DNA from 3 places in the Bradyrhizobium sp. SZCCHNR1043 genome. Region 3 is predicted to be linked to each of the others. Evidence: predicted binding sites of a transcription regulator. Region 3 holds the regulator's gene; each other region holds the start of a gene.

Region 1 (5,365 bases), on a different contig from region 3:
GCGCGCCGTCATCATCACCGCCGCGGGCGGCCCGGAGGTCCTGTCGGAGCGACAGGACTGGCCGGTCCCGCGCCTCGGACCAGACGATGTGCTGATCGAGGTCGCAGCCGCCGGCATCAACCGTCATGACTGCAACCAGCGCGCTGCCGGGCCGTCGCGGGAGCCCAATCCCGTGCCGGGGTTGGAAGTCTCGGGGCGCATCGTAGCCTGCGGTGCCAACGCTCCTCCGGGACGATTGGGTGAAGCGGTCATCGCACTGACCGACGGCGGCTCATACGCGCAATACGTCGCCACCGATCAGCATCTTGCCCTGGACTTGCCGAGCGGCCTCGACTTGATCCAAGGCGCCGCCCTGCCCGAGGCGCTGTTCACGACCTGGTTCAATTTCTTCGAGCTGATGCGCATGATGCCCGGCGAGACGGCCCTGATTCATGGCGGCAGCAGCGGCGTCGGCACGATCGCGATCCAGCTCCTGCGCGCGCTGGGTCATCCCGTCATCGCCACCGCCGGCACCGCAGAGAAGCGCGCCGCGGCGCTCAGGCTCGGCTGCAGCGCCGTGTTCGACTACGCCGATCCTGATCTCGCCGAGCAGATCCGCGCGGCGACGGGGATGCACGGTGTCGACTGCATCCTCGACACCTCCGCAGGCGCTCACATCGCGCAGGACCTTGTGGCGCTCGCAATGGGCGGACGGATCGCCCTGCTCTCAGCCGGACATGGGAACGAGTTGGCGGTGCCGCTGCGCGGCCTGATGGCGCGCCGGGCCAGCATCACCGGCGCGTTCCTGCGTTCGACGGCACTGGACCTCAAACGACGCATCGCGGCCGACCTGCGGCAACGCGTCGGGCCCCTTCTCGGGACGGCCATTCGGCCGCACATCGACAGCATCTATCGCTTGTCCGAGGCGGCCGATGCGCACACCCGCATGGAGACGAGCCGACATATCGGGAAGATCGTGCTTTGCGTCCGCGAATGAGCGACGATCCATGTCTCTGCGCTCGTGCCGCCAAACGCAACGGCCGCCCGCCTACTGCTTGGCACCCGGAATGAGGTTCTTCAGCTTGTTCATGTCCTTGATGTTCATCTTCATGCCACCGGGCATGACGATGTCGCCGGGCTTCTGGTCGGGCTTGCAGGCGCCGAGCCACTTCGCCTCGATGGTCATCGCGGTCTCCTTGGCGGCGCCGGCGGCACCGCCCTGGATGCGCGAGGTGGTCTTCACCGTGTAGGCCGAGTTGAAGTCACCGGTGATGTCGGCATGCGAGGTCGTGTTCATGCCGCCGAAGCTGCAGACGGCATCACTGACATAGCCGGTTGCGGTCTTCTGGATGTCCTGCTTGGAGCAGACCTGCTGCGCCATCGGCGAGGCCATGTTGTTCATGTCCCTGTCGGTGGTCTCGTCGGTGCAGTGCTGCATGGTCATCTCCGGCAGCTGGCCGCCGGACCTGACCATCTTCAATTCCCACAGGCCCGCCTTGCGCACCGGCAGGTCCACGGCACGGGCCTCGTGACTCGCGGTCACGCTGAGGAGACAGCAGGCCAGAAGGCCGATGGCAGTGCGTGTGCAGGTCATGTGTTCCGTTCCGGCTCGTTGCGCGATGTCGGAGCGAATGCCGCCAAAAGATGGCAATTAGGAGAACGTTAGTACAGCGTCCGCAGCGGCCGTTGTGCCGAGCCATAGGGCACCCAGCGGCAGGCGAACGAGACGTAGCCGCCGTAGCGCGCATCGACGGCGCGGAACTTCGCGACCTTGCCGTAGGAGGCGCAATGATCGACCGCGAGCTGGCGCGCATCCGTGCGCTGGGCCAGCTGGTAGGCGATGATGCCGCCGGTGTCGTTGCCCTTGAAGGGCGGCACCACGTCGGCGTGGGCCGATGCGGTAGCCAGCAGCATCCCGACGGCCACGAGGCCTGCAGTCTTCACGAATCCGGCCTTCAGCGTCCGCATTGCATTCTCCTCGAGCTGGCCTGCCATCCTAAAGGTCCTGTGCGGTCAAGAAAAGAACACCAGCCTCGCGTTAACAGGACTAATCGTGGAGTGTTGCCGCGTTGCACTTGACCTCCTGTGGCCGCCGCGGCACGGTCCACGCTCCCGGATCAGCCTTGCGGACGGCCCATGCGCGACTTCAGCTCACCTTTCAAGATGTTCGGCGCCGCCTGTGGCGCGCTGCTTGCCGCTATCGTCGCCACCGCCCCGGCTCAGGCCGCCAATCCGCTCGAAATGAATTTCTGGCTCTCCGGTCCGAAGTACGAAGGCCGGGTTGCCCCCTGCGAGGCGGCCATTCCGACCATCGTGTCGCGATTCCAGGACAAGGAGAGCACCTTCTGGAATTCCTCGCTGACGATCACCGGCGTCGCCAACGTCCATGAGATCGCCTTCCGCCCCTGGCAGTCCGACAATATTCCGCGCCGCTTCTGCACCGGCAGCGTGATGATCAGCGACGGCAAGGCGCGCACCGTCAACTTCTCGATCATCGAGGATGGCGGCTTCGCCGGCTATGACCAGGGCGTCGAGTTCTGCGTCGTCGGCCTCGATCGCAACTGGGCCTTCAATCCGGCCTGCCGCGCCGCCAAGCCCTGATTCGATTTTGTCGGACCATCGGCCGCTCGCGCGGGCGGCCGGCTGACGAATGGCTGCCTCGGGGCAGCCATTTTGTTCTTGAAATGTTCCAACGCGCTGCTAGGCTCCTGGCATTGTCCGGGGAGTTCGCCATGTTCGATTGCCTGCGCCGACCTGCCGTCCTGTTGTCCATAACGATCGCCTGCTTTGCCCTCTTGGTGGGTGTGCTCGCGGCTGGCTCCGCCGAGGCGCAGGACCGTCGCCAGAACGCGCCGGGCGCGTTCGACTTCTACGTTCTCTCGCTATCCTGGTCGCCCTCGTACTGTGCCGAAGCCGAGGAGCGAGGCGGCCGCGGCAACCGGTCCCAGCAGTGCGGCGGCCGGCCCTACTCGTTCGTCGTGCACGGGCTGTGGCCGCAATACGAGAACGGCTACCCCGAATATTGCGAGCAGCCGGCGCCGCGCCTGCCGCGCAACATCATGACCTCGATGCTCGACCTGATGCCGGCGCCGGGCCTGATCTACAACGAGTGGGACAAGCACGGCACCTGCGCCGGCCTGTCCGCGAAGGCCTACTTCGAAATCATCCGCAAGGCCCGCGCCGCCATCAAGATCCCGCCGGAATTCCTCGATCTCGCGGAGGCCAAGACGGTGGCGCCGGGGGCGGTCGAGGAGGCCTTCATCAAGGCCAACCCCAAGCTCACGACATCGGGCATTGCCGTCACCTGCAACCGCACCAGGCTGAGCGAGGTCCGGATCTGCCTGTCGAAGGATCTGGAGTTTCGCAACTGCGACGAGATCGACCGCCAGGCCTGCCGGCGCGACGAGGTCAACATGCCGCCGGTCCGCGGCGGCTAGCGACGGCCGAATCGGGCGACCGCAGTGCGTCGGCCTGCGGCGCCTCTCGCCGCGGCGCTGATCCGATGCTCTCTGGATCCATCCGGCGCATCGACGGGGTACCCTTTTGACGCGGAACGGCGTAACTCGTGCCGCATGAACTACCGACACGCCTTTCACGCCGGCGGCTTTGCCGACGTCATCAAGCACATCGTGCTGACGCGCATCCTGATCTACCTCCAGGAGAAGCCCGCTGCGTTCCGGGTGATCGACACCCATGCCGGCGCAGGCCTGTACGATCTCACCGGCGACGAGGCCATCCGCAGTGGCGAGTTCCTCACCGGCATCGCTCGCGTGCTGCAGGCGCGCTTCTCCGAGCAGGCCTATGCACTCTTGTCGCCCTATCTCGACATCATCAGATCGTTCAATCCGAAGGCCGAGCTCGTCGCCTATCCCGGCTCGCCGCTGATCGCGCGCGCGCTGCTGCGGCCGCAGGACCGCATGACCCTGTGCGAGCTCGCGCCGATCCCCCGCAAGCAGCTGATCGATCAGTTGCGCCGCGACACCCAGGCCCGCGTCGTCGATCTCGACGGCTGGGTCGCCCTGCCCGCCTTCGTGCCGCCAAACGAGCGCCGGGGCGTGGTGCTGATCGATCCGGCGTTCGAGGCCAAGGATGAGTTCGAGCGGCTCGCGGACCGCTTTGCTGCGGCCTTCGCAAAGTGGACCACCGGTATCTACGTGCTCTGGTATCCCGCCAAGAACCGGCGTGCGACGGAAGAGCTGACCGATCGCGTCGCGGCGCTCGCGGCCGCGGCCAAGCCGCCGGGCAAGGTGCTGCGGATCGAGTTCAGTGTTGCGCCGCAGATCGAAGGCGAGGCGCTGACCTCGACCGGGCTGCTGATCGTCAACCCGCCCTGGACATTGCATGACGAGTTGAAGCTCATCCTGCAGGAACTGCAGAAGCCGCTCGGCCAGGGCGGCGCGGCGCGCTTCCGGATCGAATTCCCCAAAGCTTGAAACGGCGACTGGTCGAAAAGCCGTAGTCAATCGGCGCGGAACCGTATTATTGTGTCTAATTGTAAGACTGGCTTTACGTTCCGCTTCCGCGAATGGTTGCGGCGGGGTGATCAAGGCCTAACAAGATCCAGACGATCCGGCGTGGCGAGCGCTGGGCGTTAAGGTGGCCAACGCTTTCCGATCAAAGTGATGTCCGGTCGGACGCTGCGCAGAGCGCGCAGTGGAGGAAGCATTGCGGGGGAGGAGTTTCCCGATGGCCATGACTGGGACGGTCAAGTTCTTCAATGGTGAGCGCGGCTACGGCTTCATCAAGCCGGACGACGGTGGACGCGACGTGTTCGTGCACATCACGGCGGTGGAGCGCGCGGGCCTGAAGGATCTGACCGAGGGACAACGGATCAGCTTCGAGGTAGAGCCGGACAAGAAGGGCAAGGGCCCGAAGGCGGTGAACCTGGTCCTGTCGTCTTAGGGCGAGCCCACCAGGCGACGGTTCACGCACCAGCGTGAGACTGCAGCCGCGGGCGCCTCGACGGCATCTCATTCGTTCGTTTGGAAGCTGCCGGCAGCGCCGCCGGCTCGCGTGCACAGCATTGCCGGCTCGTACGTGCAGGCCGCGCGCGATGCTGCATGCCTCCAGATTGCACGGAGCACTACGACAAAAGGGACTCCGACAAAAAAATCCCGGCCGCGCGAGCGGCCGGGAGGTTGTCGTTGGACGTTTCTTCTTCCTATTCCCTCGTTGCCATCAGAAGTGGAAGTTGATGCCTGCGCGCACAACTCCAAACCGATAGTCGTTCTTCGCCCCCGTGATCACGAAATTGCTGCTGTCGAGATCGACGTAGAGATACTCGATCTTGGCGGTCCAGTTCTGCGCCAGGCCGAACTCGGTGCCGGCACCGAGCGTCCAGCCCACCGTGGTGTGCGATTCCGAAAGACCGAAGGTCTCGGCGCGC
Region 2 (5,365 bases), on a different contig from region 3:
GCGGCACCTCACGCATTGCCACGCCGAGCGATTCCGCTACCCTCGGACGAGCCTCAACCAAAAAGGGGGAAGGCAGGCCGCTTTGATTAGAGTCGATGATCTTAAGCGATCCAAACTTCGCGGCGCGCAGCCTCGACAGCAAAAGAAGGCCGCAATCATCACGCTCAATAAGATCGTCGATTTGCTGTTGTAGCGGAGCAAAATCATCACGCGCAAGGACCATACCGAGATTGCGTACCATCGACCCGAGACTGCAAAGTGGTCTTGCCATCGCGCCTCCAATGCCATGTAGCAAGGAGTAGGCGTCAACGTGCGGCGCCAGAAGCGCAGCTGTCGCCAGGATCGGGAAGTCAGCAACGTCGTCCACTTGAGCAAGTAGAAAATGACACGCTGCAGCGGCGACGCTAGTATTGCGCGCCTGGCCCGGTCGAGCAAATCGAGCGAGGGCACAGCGGCAGACGGTTCGCCATTCCGGGCTCAAACTGTGAGCTCGCCGTCGGCTCAAGAGCAACTCAGTGAGCGGCTCCACAGCTTCGTAGACGTCGAATGACGCCATGGCAGCCGCCAGTGAAGTGAGTACCAGGTCATTATCCGCAGCCTTCGAACTCCCGAGCCGATCCATAATACCTGCCGCGAACTCTGAGTGGGTTACGTCGTCCCAACCGGTCTTGTAGTGCAACATCGCAATTGCAGGGGCGAATGCCGCGTCTGAACCGGCCTCCCGCGACGCGGCATGTAGCGCCATGTCCAAGAGGCCCAACGCGCCATGCTTCTTTAGCTGATCTCGAGCAACCTCCTCGTCGAGCGCCGATACATTCTCGTCTAGCGCGGACAGCTCCATTCGTCTCGTCCAATCGCCTAAGATCATTCCGAATTCAGAGCGCAAGGTCTGACTCGGCCGAAAGAACTCCAGAAAGGTCCGCGGCAGCGTGTCAATCTTACGCAGCAGCCTTATTGTCTTTCCTGCTTCGGCGACGATCCGCTGCTCCTGGGATGCCAGCGGAAGAGATAACGCAATACGATCGCGCAACTCCATCTCCGAGGATGCGAGATACATTTCAGCCCGACGCAAGATCCTCCGGCGCTGATCGTCGGTCGAGGACAATTCCTCGAGCTGCGAAAGCGTGGCGACCAGGAGCTCCCACGTCTTCGGACTGTCCTCCGCGGGCGAGGGCGACCAACCGATAACGCGGGAAACATCGGCAACCCGCGCCGCCACGTGCATGCTCCGGTCAGGACGCAACCGCCATATTTTCTTTCGGCGACCACGCCCCTCTGGCGCTGCTACCGCGATCTGCTCGAAGTCTGGGTGACGGCGCAGAAAGCTACGGGTCAACTCCGGCCCCAAACCGGCATGCTGAGCGAGCTCGTCAATAGTGAATTGTTTGAGCCGACTTGCAGCCGTTAGGAGCCGCAGATCGCTCCCAAGCAGAGCCGAGGCCCGCTCTATAGAATTCATATTGTCAGCCCGAGCTTCACATAACTTGAATATACGGTCAAATGACCGGAAAACAAGGCAGACGCCGCCTTATGCTTAATTTTCCGCAGACTGTTGCCGTAACAGCACTATCGATTCCATTGACATGTCCCTGATTTTCTTGAGATTCGCCAATAGGTTGAATACCGAGCCATCGGTAAGGAACTCGGAGCAACTGTGGAGGGCAGCTTCGGCTCGGAACGGCTCCGCATCCTGACCCAATAGCGAGCCGAGCAGGATGGCCACATCCTCGCGGTCTTCATTGTCGGCATCACTTGCATTCAAGCATGTAGAAAAACGTACGGCTCGATGAGCCAACAAGTCGATTTTCTCGTTACAGCTCCAATTGTCTCGTAGCAGGCGAAACGCATCGCGCGCGCGCTTGAACTCTTTTGCCTCATCATCCGTCAGACAGCCCCGCGGAGTGTAGCGGAATTTATGAATAGCACTCGCCTGATCCTCTATTTCCAACACATCTGCAAGGAACCACTTCGGAAAGGTTCTGGGTGGGCGCTCTAGCCAGTGCTTGCACATCTCAAACGCGAGACGGTCCATCCAAGCTTCGCTCCACAGACACTTCCCGTCCGCGATTGCGCGCACGCGACTATGCAGACTCTGAAAGGCATGACACATGACCTCGTGTGCGAAAATATAGGGAACACCGCACATGGCAGTCCAGTCGAATGTTCCCTGCTTGATCGAAAGAACCACGTAGGAGGTGAGAGCTTCGTCTTGGATCACATCGCAAAAACCACTGATATTAAACTCGCGAAACAGATCGGCGTCCTGATCGCGATGAGTGCTTTCGATTGATAGTCTAATCACCGGGACTCGGACAGCTGCGTCGGCGTAGGCGCGGCACGCCTGCTGGACAATGCAAGCCAAGGAGTCGTGCAATAACGCTATGCAAAGGCCCGCGGAAAGATTTGCCTCATCAATGGCTGGATCACCGCAACAGATCCGCTCCAACTCTCCGGCACATTGCTTGCAATCGACCCTCGCGAACGAACGCGCGAGCTCGTTCAGACGGTTGCGCAGGTCCTCGAATGCCGCGCCGCTTCCCTCAACAACCTCTTCCTTTGCGATCTTAGACAGCTTCTTAAGCGCATCATCGAGTCGACCGCTGTGTTGCTCAAGCCGATCGGCCTCCGCGACCAACAACTTTACGATGTTGTATCTCGTCCTATTGGCCTGCTTGTTCGCCTCAAGCTCCTTCTCCCCTCCGTTGAGCGATCTCGCCTCAAGGGTAATTGAGATCGAGAGTCGAGCGACCAGCGACTTGATCTGTGCTAGCCTTAAATGCCGATTCCGCACTGCGGAGACCCTTGTTCCTCTTTAGATCTATTCGTTCTTTTTCTTTTCGTCGATCTGAGGACCTAATCCGTAGCGCCTGTCCTCAAGTAAGTCGCGAACGAGGGGCTCAAGTACAACAGACCAGAGCTGCTTCAATCGATTTTTTAGCTGCTCTTTGGCGAGATCCTTGAAGGCTCCAAGAACAATCTCGTTTCCCGCCCAGATTGCCATCACGATCAGCACCTCTCCGCCGGTCATACCGGCCCTCTCGGACTGAATCGCAAGCGGCGGAGAAATGAGGCTCTTGAGCTCATTGGGATCAACCCCGAGCACCTCGGCAGCCTTCTTCAGCTCCGTGGGCTTAGCAAGTATCTCATTTTTCCAAGCGTCGCTTAGTGCCGCCTTTAGTTCACTAACCTTCGCAATACCTGGCGCATGTCGGACAACTTCTTCATCCTGGTTCATTAGCCCACCTCAACCGCGTCAAAGCGCGCACGCCAAAACAACCCCCTAGATTGCAATAGTATGCAGCATTTATCTCGACGTGAAACAACCTCCGGTTACCGGCGAGTTTTTTTTGTCCGCGTCTGCTGGATCGTAAGTTTACCGCATGTCAGTGAGCTGTTCAGATTCCGTTCTCCTGTTCGGACACGGCACTAACGCATGACAAAGCGCAAAGGCGAAGAGCTCAGTCACGAAGCGTTCGTGAAGCGCAGGGGGCAACAGCGCATTCTGGCCAAGCTCGGCGGCCGGCGGTATTTAAATATTGGATCCGTCGCTTATCCGATTGCCTTGCCAAAACAACGCAGGGTTGCTCTAAATAGTTGTTTCTCCAAGCCTATCGATACTTTGGTTCTTGCAGGAGCCGACACATGGGGACGGTAACCCGCATCAGGCCCACGCTGTCGCTGGACGACGAGTTCGCCAACTTCGATGTCCGCGAAGAGCTCGAACGTCAGCTGGAGCAACGGCTGCGCGAGGTCGAACTTGATGCCAGGCCCGCACTGAAAGCTTTCCAGCCTGCTGCGGATGCCGACCAACTCTCGCTCATCCATGCACCCCATCAGACCATTCGGCTGATCGCACCGGCCGGCTCAGGAAAAACCCAGACCATCATCAACCGGGTGCTGCATCTGGCCAAAAAGGGTACCCGTCCCGAGCGCATCCTCTGTCTGACATTCGATAACTCTGCCGTCAGGGCTCTACGGGAAAAGGTCACGGAACAGCTTTCCGGCCTCTCTGCGCCGCACCAGAACTTCCAGATAAGTACGCTGAACGCGTTCGGCTATAAGATTTTGCGCGACCATTTTCACGCCGAGCACAAGCAGATCATCGAAGCGCCTCGTGTCTGGCGATTGATCAAAGAGCTGAAGGACACCCTCGCCTCGACAGAGGAGGGCCGCAAGCGGCACGATGCCCTGCCAGCCTCCCTTCGATTCCGCTTCTACAGCGAATTTTTTGGCCTCTTAAAAAATGCTCTCTTCGACCCGCGTGCGACTGATCCGCAGAAATTGGCGGATTTCATGCTCACCAGCAAAGCCGGTGAGGTCTTTTTCCAGCCCGGATCAACCTCCGACGAGAAGAAACTCGTCATTCAGGCTGTCTACTGGATGTTCAAGGAATACGAACGCCTGCTCCAGCGCGAGCGGCGCATGGACTTTGATGACCAGAAACTCCGCGCCGTCAAATGCCTAGACTCGTCCCCCAACGTCCTTTCGTTGGCCCAACACCAGTTTGACGAAATCATCGTCGACGAATTCCAGGATATCAACGAGCTGGATTTCGCCTTTGTGTCCCTGATCGCTCAACGGGCGCGGCTGGTCATCACCGGAGACGATGATCAGGCCATCTATGGCTTCCGGGGCTGCACGCCGCGCTACATAATCGAACTCGAAAAATACCTCGGACGTCAGGTCGAAAGCTTCGAGCTCAAACGCAACTACCGCTGCCCCCGCAATATCGTCGACCACGCTACGCGACTGATCCGCCATAACCAATGGCGCGTCGAGAAGAATCCCATCGCGCACCGTTCAGACGATGCCTCCATCAAGGTGATCGAGTCAACGACGGCCACTGCCGAAGCCAAGATGATCGCCACGACCATCGAACGGGTACGCCGGCGCAACAAGGAGCTCAAATTCTCTGACTTCGCCGTGCTCTACCGCACCAACGCCCAGAGTCTGCCGATCCAGTTGCAGTTCATCCTCCGCGGCATTCCCTACAACGTTCGCGAACAGGACAATATTCTGCACAACAATGAGTTGGAGAAACTACTTGGTGTATTGCGTGCAAAGCTGGCCCTTAGCAAGAACCAGCAGCCGGACCCGGCCGACGCGGTCCTGAGCCTAAGATCTTATTTTCAGTACGTTGATGAACGGATCCTGGCGAGACTCGAAAGGGCCTTCGAGGCCGCGCCTTCTTTCTTTGACGTACTGGCGAGTCGATCCGTGTTGACCCTCCTGCCGAAGCTCCGGGAAAGCCGTTTTGCCTCCGTCATGCAGGACGTCGCGAAGGCGCCCTCACTCTTCAAGACGCTGGATATTCTCGCCAAGGATTTCCGGGGGCTTCGCGGCATGGTCGGCAGCCTCGAGGACG
Region 3 (5,365 bases):
AGGTCGCGGCGGGGCGGCCGTTCGATCGCGTGGTCGGACCCGGCGAGGCGGCGCGCATCTTCACTGGTGGCGTTGTCCCTGAGGGCGCCGACGCGGTGGTGATCCAGGAGGACACGATCGCCGAAGATGGCCACGTCGTGATCACCGAGGCCGCGATCAAGGGCCGGCACATCCGGCCCGCCGGCGTCGACTTTCATGAGGGCATGGTGCTGCTGAAGGCGGGCCGCCGGCTCAGCGACCGCGACCTGTCGCTGGCGGCCAGCATGAATCATCCGGCACTGCCGGTGCGGCGCCGGCCGAAGGTGGCGCTGCTCGCCACCGGCGACGAGCTCGTGATGCCTGGCTCGACGCCCGGCCCGGGCCAGATCGTCTATTCCAACGGCTACGCCCTGCGGGCGCTGGTGCGCAGCGAGGGCGCGACACCGATCGATCTCGGCATCGCCGCGGATACGATGGAGGCCACGATCGCCGGGATCCGGCGGGCGCGCGAGGCCAAGGCCGACATCCTGATCACGACCGGCGGCGCCTCGGTCGGCGATCACGACCTCGTCAAGCAGGCGCTCGAAGCCGAGGGCGTCGAGATGGCGTTCTGGAAGATCGCGATGCGGCCGGGCAAGCCGATGATGCACGGACGGCTCGGCGACATGAGGGTGATCGGACTGCCCGGCAATCCGGTGTCGTCCTATGTCTGCGCCATCCTGTTCCTGGTGCCGCTGATTCGGCGGCTGCTCGGCCGCGACGAAGCTCGCATGCCACGCGAGACCGCCCTGCTCGGCCGCGAACTCGGGGCCAACGATTCGCGCGAGGACTATCTGCGGGCGCAGCTCGAGGAGCGCGCCGACGGCACCCTGATCGCAACGCCGGTGACCCAGCAGGATTCGTCGCTGCTCGGCAATCTCGCGCTCTCGCAGGCGCTGGTGATCCGGCGGGCGTTTGCGCCGAAGGCCGCCGCCGGCAGCCCGTGCGAGATCCTGCGCCTGCCGAGCTAGGCCGTTTCCCCCGGCAAAGCCCGGTCCGTTCACTACAATTTAAGGATTGCGGAACACACATCGAACATATAGTGTCCGTTCATGATTTGTTTTTAGTATGTTGCGGGCGACGCGATGATGGTCCGACTCCAAGGCGCTCTCAGCCGGTTTGTGCTCAAGGCGCAGCTCCTGGACTCGGACGACAACAAACTGGGGACCAGGTCGAGATGCTGACGCGCAAACAGTACGAACTTCTGCGGTTCATCAACGAGCGGCTCAAGGAAGCCGGCGTGCCGCCGTCCTTCGACGAGATGAAGGATGCGCTCGATCTGCGCTCGAAGTCCGGCATTCATCGCCTGATCACGGCGCTCGAGGAGCGCGGCTTTATCCGCCGGCTGCCCAACCGCGCCCGCGCGATCGAGGTGATCAAGCTGCCCGAGCTGTCACAGGCTGCCAACAACCGCCGCGGCTTCACCCCATCGGTGATCGAGGGCAATCTCGGCAAGGTGCGCACCAGCACTCCCGCGCTGGACGATGGCGAGCGCCCCGTCGCGGTGCCGGTGATGGGCCGCATCGCCGCCGGTACCCCGATCGAGGCGCTACAGACGCGCAGCCACACCATCAGCGTGCCTGCCGACATGCTCGGCAACGGCGATCACTATGCGCTCGAGGTGCGCGGCGACTCCATGGTCGATGCCGGCATCCTCGACGGCGACATGGCGCTGATCCAGCGCAACGAGACCGCCGACACCGGCGACATCGTGGTAGCGCTGATCGACGATGAGGAAGCGACGTTGAAGCGCTTCCGCCGCCGCGGCGCATCGATCGCGCTGGAGCCGGCCAACACCGCCTACGAGGTGCGCATCCTGCCGCCCAACCGGGTGAAGATCCAAGGCAAGCTGGTCGGGCTGTATCGCAAGTACTGATCGCGGACGCGATCGGTCGATCGGCGGCGAGCGCACGCGCTTCTCCGCCGATCGAAATTGGTCACGCGCGAATGCACCTCAGGATGTGCAGCGCGGCATGCTCAAACGCTTGTGATCGCCCGCGGGCGCACGCGGTGCAGATCAGCGCAGAATTGCCGTGAAGCGCGCGCTAACATCTCCTCGATGTCCACTCTGATAGAGGCCTGCGCCTGTCCGGGGGGAGCGTGGGTCGGCTATCTCTCAACGAGGAGCGATCCGATGTGTGACTACAGCCTCCATGCGGTTGCGTCCCGTCCCGCCAAGGTCGGCGAGACGTTGATCTCGACGACGTTTCGCGGCACCGCCACCCGCGGCTTCGCCCTCGAGAGCGAGCCGACCGTCGCAGTCTGCATGCTGCCCGGCACCGAGTTGGCATTTGTCGAGGACGTCCGCTACGACAGCCGCTGGCTCTGGACCCGGACGATCCGCGAGCGCGTCGCGAAGTTCAACAGCATCGAGACGCACATCCCCGATCGCCATCACGACGCGATCGAATTCGCCGACGGCCGCCACGTGCTGGTGACCCAGCTCTGCGAGGGCCAGCGCGTCACCGTGCTACAATTGCCGGTCAGCAAGCAGCCGGCCGAGCGCCGCCCGGGCATGGCGGAGGACGTTCCGGCTTCGCAGGCCACATCGATTCGCCGCATCAGCATCACCTGAGCGCCTGCGCGTCCGCATTTCTCTCGGCCATGAGCGAGCTTTCGGCCGGGGGAGATTTGGTTTCTGCAAGCGCAAGGTCTTTCCGGCGAACCTCACGCTCCGGCATCGCATCGAATAGGAACGACATCCCTCGGCCAGCATTGTGTGCCGGGGGAGCTTGCCGCCGTGGTCAACAAGATCGATTGGAACAAGGCCGGCCGGCTCTCCGAGTCCGGCCGCTACATGCTTGCGTTCGGATGGCTGACGGTCACGGCTGATGACATCGCCATCTGGCAACGCTATCCGGGCGCTGCGTTCACGCTGGTCGAAGGTCCCTCGCTGTTCGATGGACCCGATGACACCGTGTATCATCTCGGCACGTTGTATCATCTCAGCACGTTCGAGCTGTCCGGCGCTCAATCCTGCTCGCCCTGCTCCGTCTCCGGCGGCGTCGCGTCCTGAAGCCGCGACACCGGCGCACGCGGCGTCAGCGTCGTGTCGAACTCGCCGGCCTCGGCGGGCGCCGGCCACCACGGGCGATCGGTGCCGCCAGCGCGCACCGGCGTGACGGAGAAGCCGGTGCCCCGCTGCACCAGCATCAAGGCGCCCTGCTGCTGCAGGCGCTGGCGATCGATGACGGCCGCCGCGCAGGATGACGGCGCGGCGCGCGCGGTGACGATCAGCGCGGCACGGGCGCAATCATCGTCGAGCGCCTCGGCGCGCAGGGTCAAGGCGGCGAATCGGCCGTCGGCCATCGCGACCACGCAGCCCGCCTCGTCGCAGGAGACGCCATCGGCGAGCGATGAATCCGCCGGCAGCCGGGCATCGGCGTCGGCCGCGAGCCACTCCTTGGTGGCGAACACGTCCTTGCCGGTGCGCATCACATGCAGGCGTCCGTCACGGCCGCGCACCGCCACCGCGCGCCCATCGCCGGCGATCAGCACGTCGGGCAGCGGCGTCGTGGCGGCCCACGCGGTGGCCACCACGAGCCCGACGGCACCCGACCAGCGCAGCGGTGTGCGCATCAGGCCGATCAGGATGACGCCGAGGCTGGCCAGGATCAGCGGACCGATGCCGAAGCCCGGGATGCGCCCGACCGCGCCAGGCAGCGCCGCCACCCAGCGCGTCACCGCGATCATCCAGTCGATGCCGAGGCCCATCAGCGTCCACCAGGGACCGTCGAGCCCGAACGGCGCCGCCAGCAGGCCGAGCAGTCCGGCGGGCATCACCAGCACCGAAACCACCGGCATCGCCGCGAGATTGGCGAGCACGCCATAGGGCGTGACGCGATGGAAGTGGAACGCGGCATAGGGCGTGGTCGCAAGCCCCGCGATCAGCGAGGCCAGCAGCAGCATCGCAAGCTCGCGGCCGCCCCACAGCGCGATGCGCTGCGTCGTGGAGCTGTCCGGCCTCGCAAACAGTTTGGGCAGGCCGAACTGCACCAGCGCGACCAGGCCGAGCGTCGCCGCGAACGACATCTGGAAGCTCGGATGCACCAGCGCTTCGGGTGCCGCGATCAGCACGATCATCGCCGCGACCGCGAGCGTGCGGAAGGTGACGGCGCGGCGATCGACCATGACCGCGATCAGCACCACGGCCGTCATGAAGAACGATCTCTGCGTCGCGACCTCCGCGCCCGACAGCAGCAGGTAGAACGCCGCCGCGACCAGCGCCGCCGCGGCCGCCCATTTCTTGATCGGATGGCTGATAGTGAGGCCGGGGATCAGCGCAAGCAGCGCGCGCACGGCGAAGAACACGACGCCGGCGACGACGGCCATGTGATAGCCGGAGATCGACAGCACGTGGCCGAGGCCGGAGACGAACATCGCATCGTTGACATCGGGCGTGATGGCGTCGCGCCGGCCGGTCAGCAGCGCGGTGGCGATGGCGCGCTCATCGCCCGTCAGGCGGGCGCGGATGCGTGCGTCGATCGCATCGCGCAGGCCCTGCATGGCCGCCGCATAGCCCAGGCCGAAGCCGGCGGCCTGCGGCGGCGTCGCCGTCGTGATCGCGCCCATCACGAAGCCGGAGGCGCCGATGCCCTGGAAGAACATGTCGCGCGCGAAGTCGTAGGATCCCGGCCGCACCGGGGCCATCGGCGGCAGCAGCCGCGCCTTGAGCTGCACGAAGCTGCCGACCTCGGGCGCCGTGCCCTTACGCACCGCGAGCCGCACGCGCGCGATCGTGGCGGCGTTGCGCGGGCTCTCCATCGCGGTGACGCGCAGCACGATCCGATCGCTGCGCTCGCGGATGTCGCGCGCCTCGACGAAGCCGGACAGCGCCACCGAATACAACGGCCGCGCCAGCACTGGATGAGCGACACGCGCCGTCTTGATGGTCGCCGCGGCAAAGCCGCACGCCGCCGCCGCGATCATCACGGCAACCGGAAACATCCGATGCCGCCGCATCATGATGGCGACGATGCAGAGCAGCGCCGCGGTGGTGGCGGCGATCCAGAGCACCGGCTCGTGATCGGCGGTGAAGTACAGCGCGATGCCGGCCCCGAACGCCACCGGCACCCAGGGCAGCAGCCGGCCCGCCCCGGCCTCCTCGACCGCCCAGCTCTTCAGGCGGGCGGCGAATGCCGACGACGCGCCGGACCCGATCGCGGGCCAGCCGCCGGCCAGCGCGCCGCGCGGCGGCCAGACATCGGCCATCGTGCCCGCGAGCCCGCGACGCCCTCCCGGCGGCCTGACCGGCTCCGCCATTGCCCACACCACCCGTTACTTTACGGGCATGGAGGCTAGCGAAACCACGGGGAATCCGACTAGCGGAACGGAACGAGAATCCAAT

The links. The regulator LexA, encoded in region 3, represses DNA repair genes until DNA is damaged. The targets are predictions, from matches to a motif close to TGTTCNNNNTGTGTTCNG.
Region 1: the regulator LexA is predicted to act here: its motif matches at 2,654-2,671, upstream of QX039_RS12320 (ribonuclease T2).
Region 2: the regulator LexA is predicted to act here: its motif matches at 3,393-3,410, upstream of QX039_RS21440 (ATP-dependent helicase).

Annotation. Positions count from the first base shown of each region.
Region 1 is NZ_JAUEYN010000006.1:144,347-149,711, reverse strand. Features, by position in the region: gene QX039_RS12340 (NAD(P)H-quinone oxidoreductase) at 1-976, shown strand, start outside; gene QX039_RS12335 (DUF3617 domain-containing protein) at 1,028-1,573, opposite strand; gene QX039_RS12330 (hypothetical protein) at 1,642-1,947, opposite strand; gene QX039_RS12325 (hypothetical protein) at 2,116-2,580, shown strand; gene QX039_RS12320 (ribonuclease T2) at 2,712-3,416, shown strand; gene QX039_RS12315 (23S rRNA (adenine(2030)-N(6))-methyltransferase RlmJ) at 3,552-4,412, shown strand; gene QX039_RS12310 (cold-shock protein) at 4,666-4,881, shown strand; gene QX039_RS12305 (porin family protein) at 5,158-5,365, opposite strand, start outside.
Region 2 is NZ_JAUEYN010000012.1:53,064-58,428, reverse strand. Features, by position in the region: gene QX039_RS21455 (hypothetical protein) at 1-1,219, opposite strand, end outside; gene QX039_RS21450 (hypothetical protein) at 1,535-2,791, opposite strand; gene QX039_RS21445 (hypothetical protein) at 2,819-3,235, opposite strand; gene QX039_RS21440 (ATP-dependent helicase) at 3,643-5,365, shown strand, end outside.
Region 3 is NZ_JAUEYN010000005.1:114,379-119,743, reverse strand. Features, by position in the region: gene glp (gephyrin-like molybdotransferase Glp) at 1-989, shown strand, start outside; gene lexA (transcriptional repressor LexA) at 1,196-1,894, shown strand; gene QX039_RS10270 (hypothetical protein) at 2,153-2,593, shown strand; gene QX039_RS10265 (hypothetical protein) at 2,759-3,034, shown strand; gene QX039_RS10260 (ComEC/Rec2 family competence protein) at 2,989-5,280, opposite strand.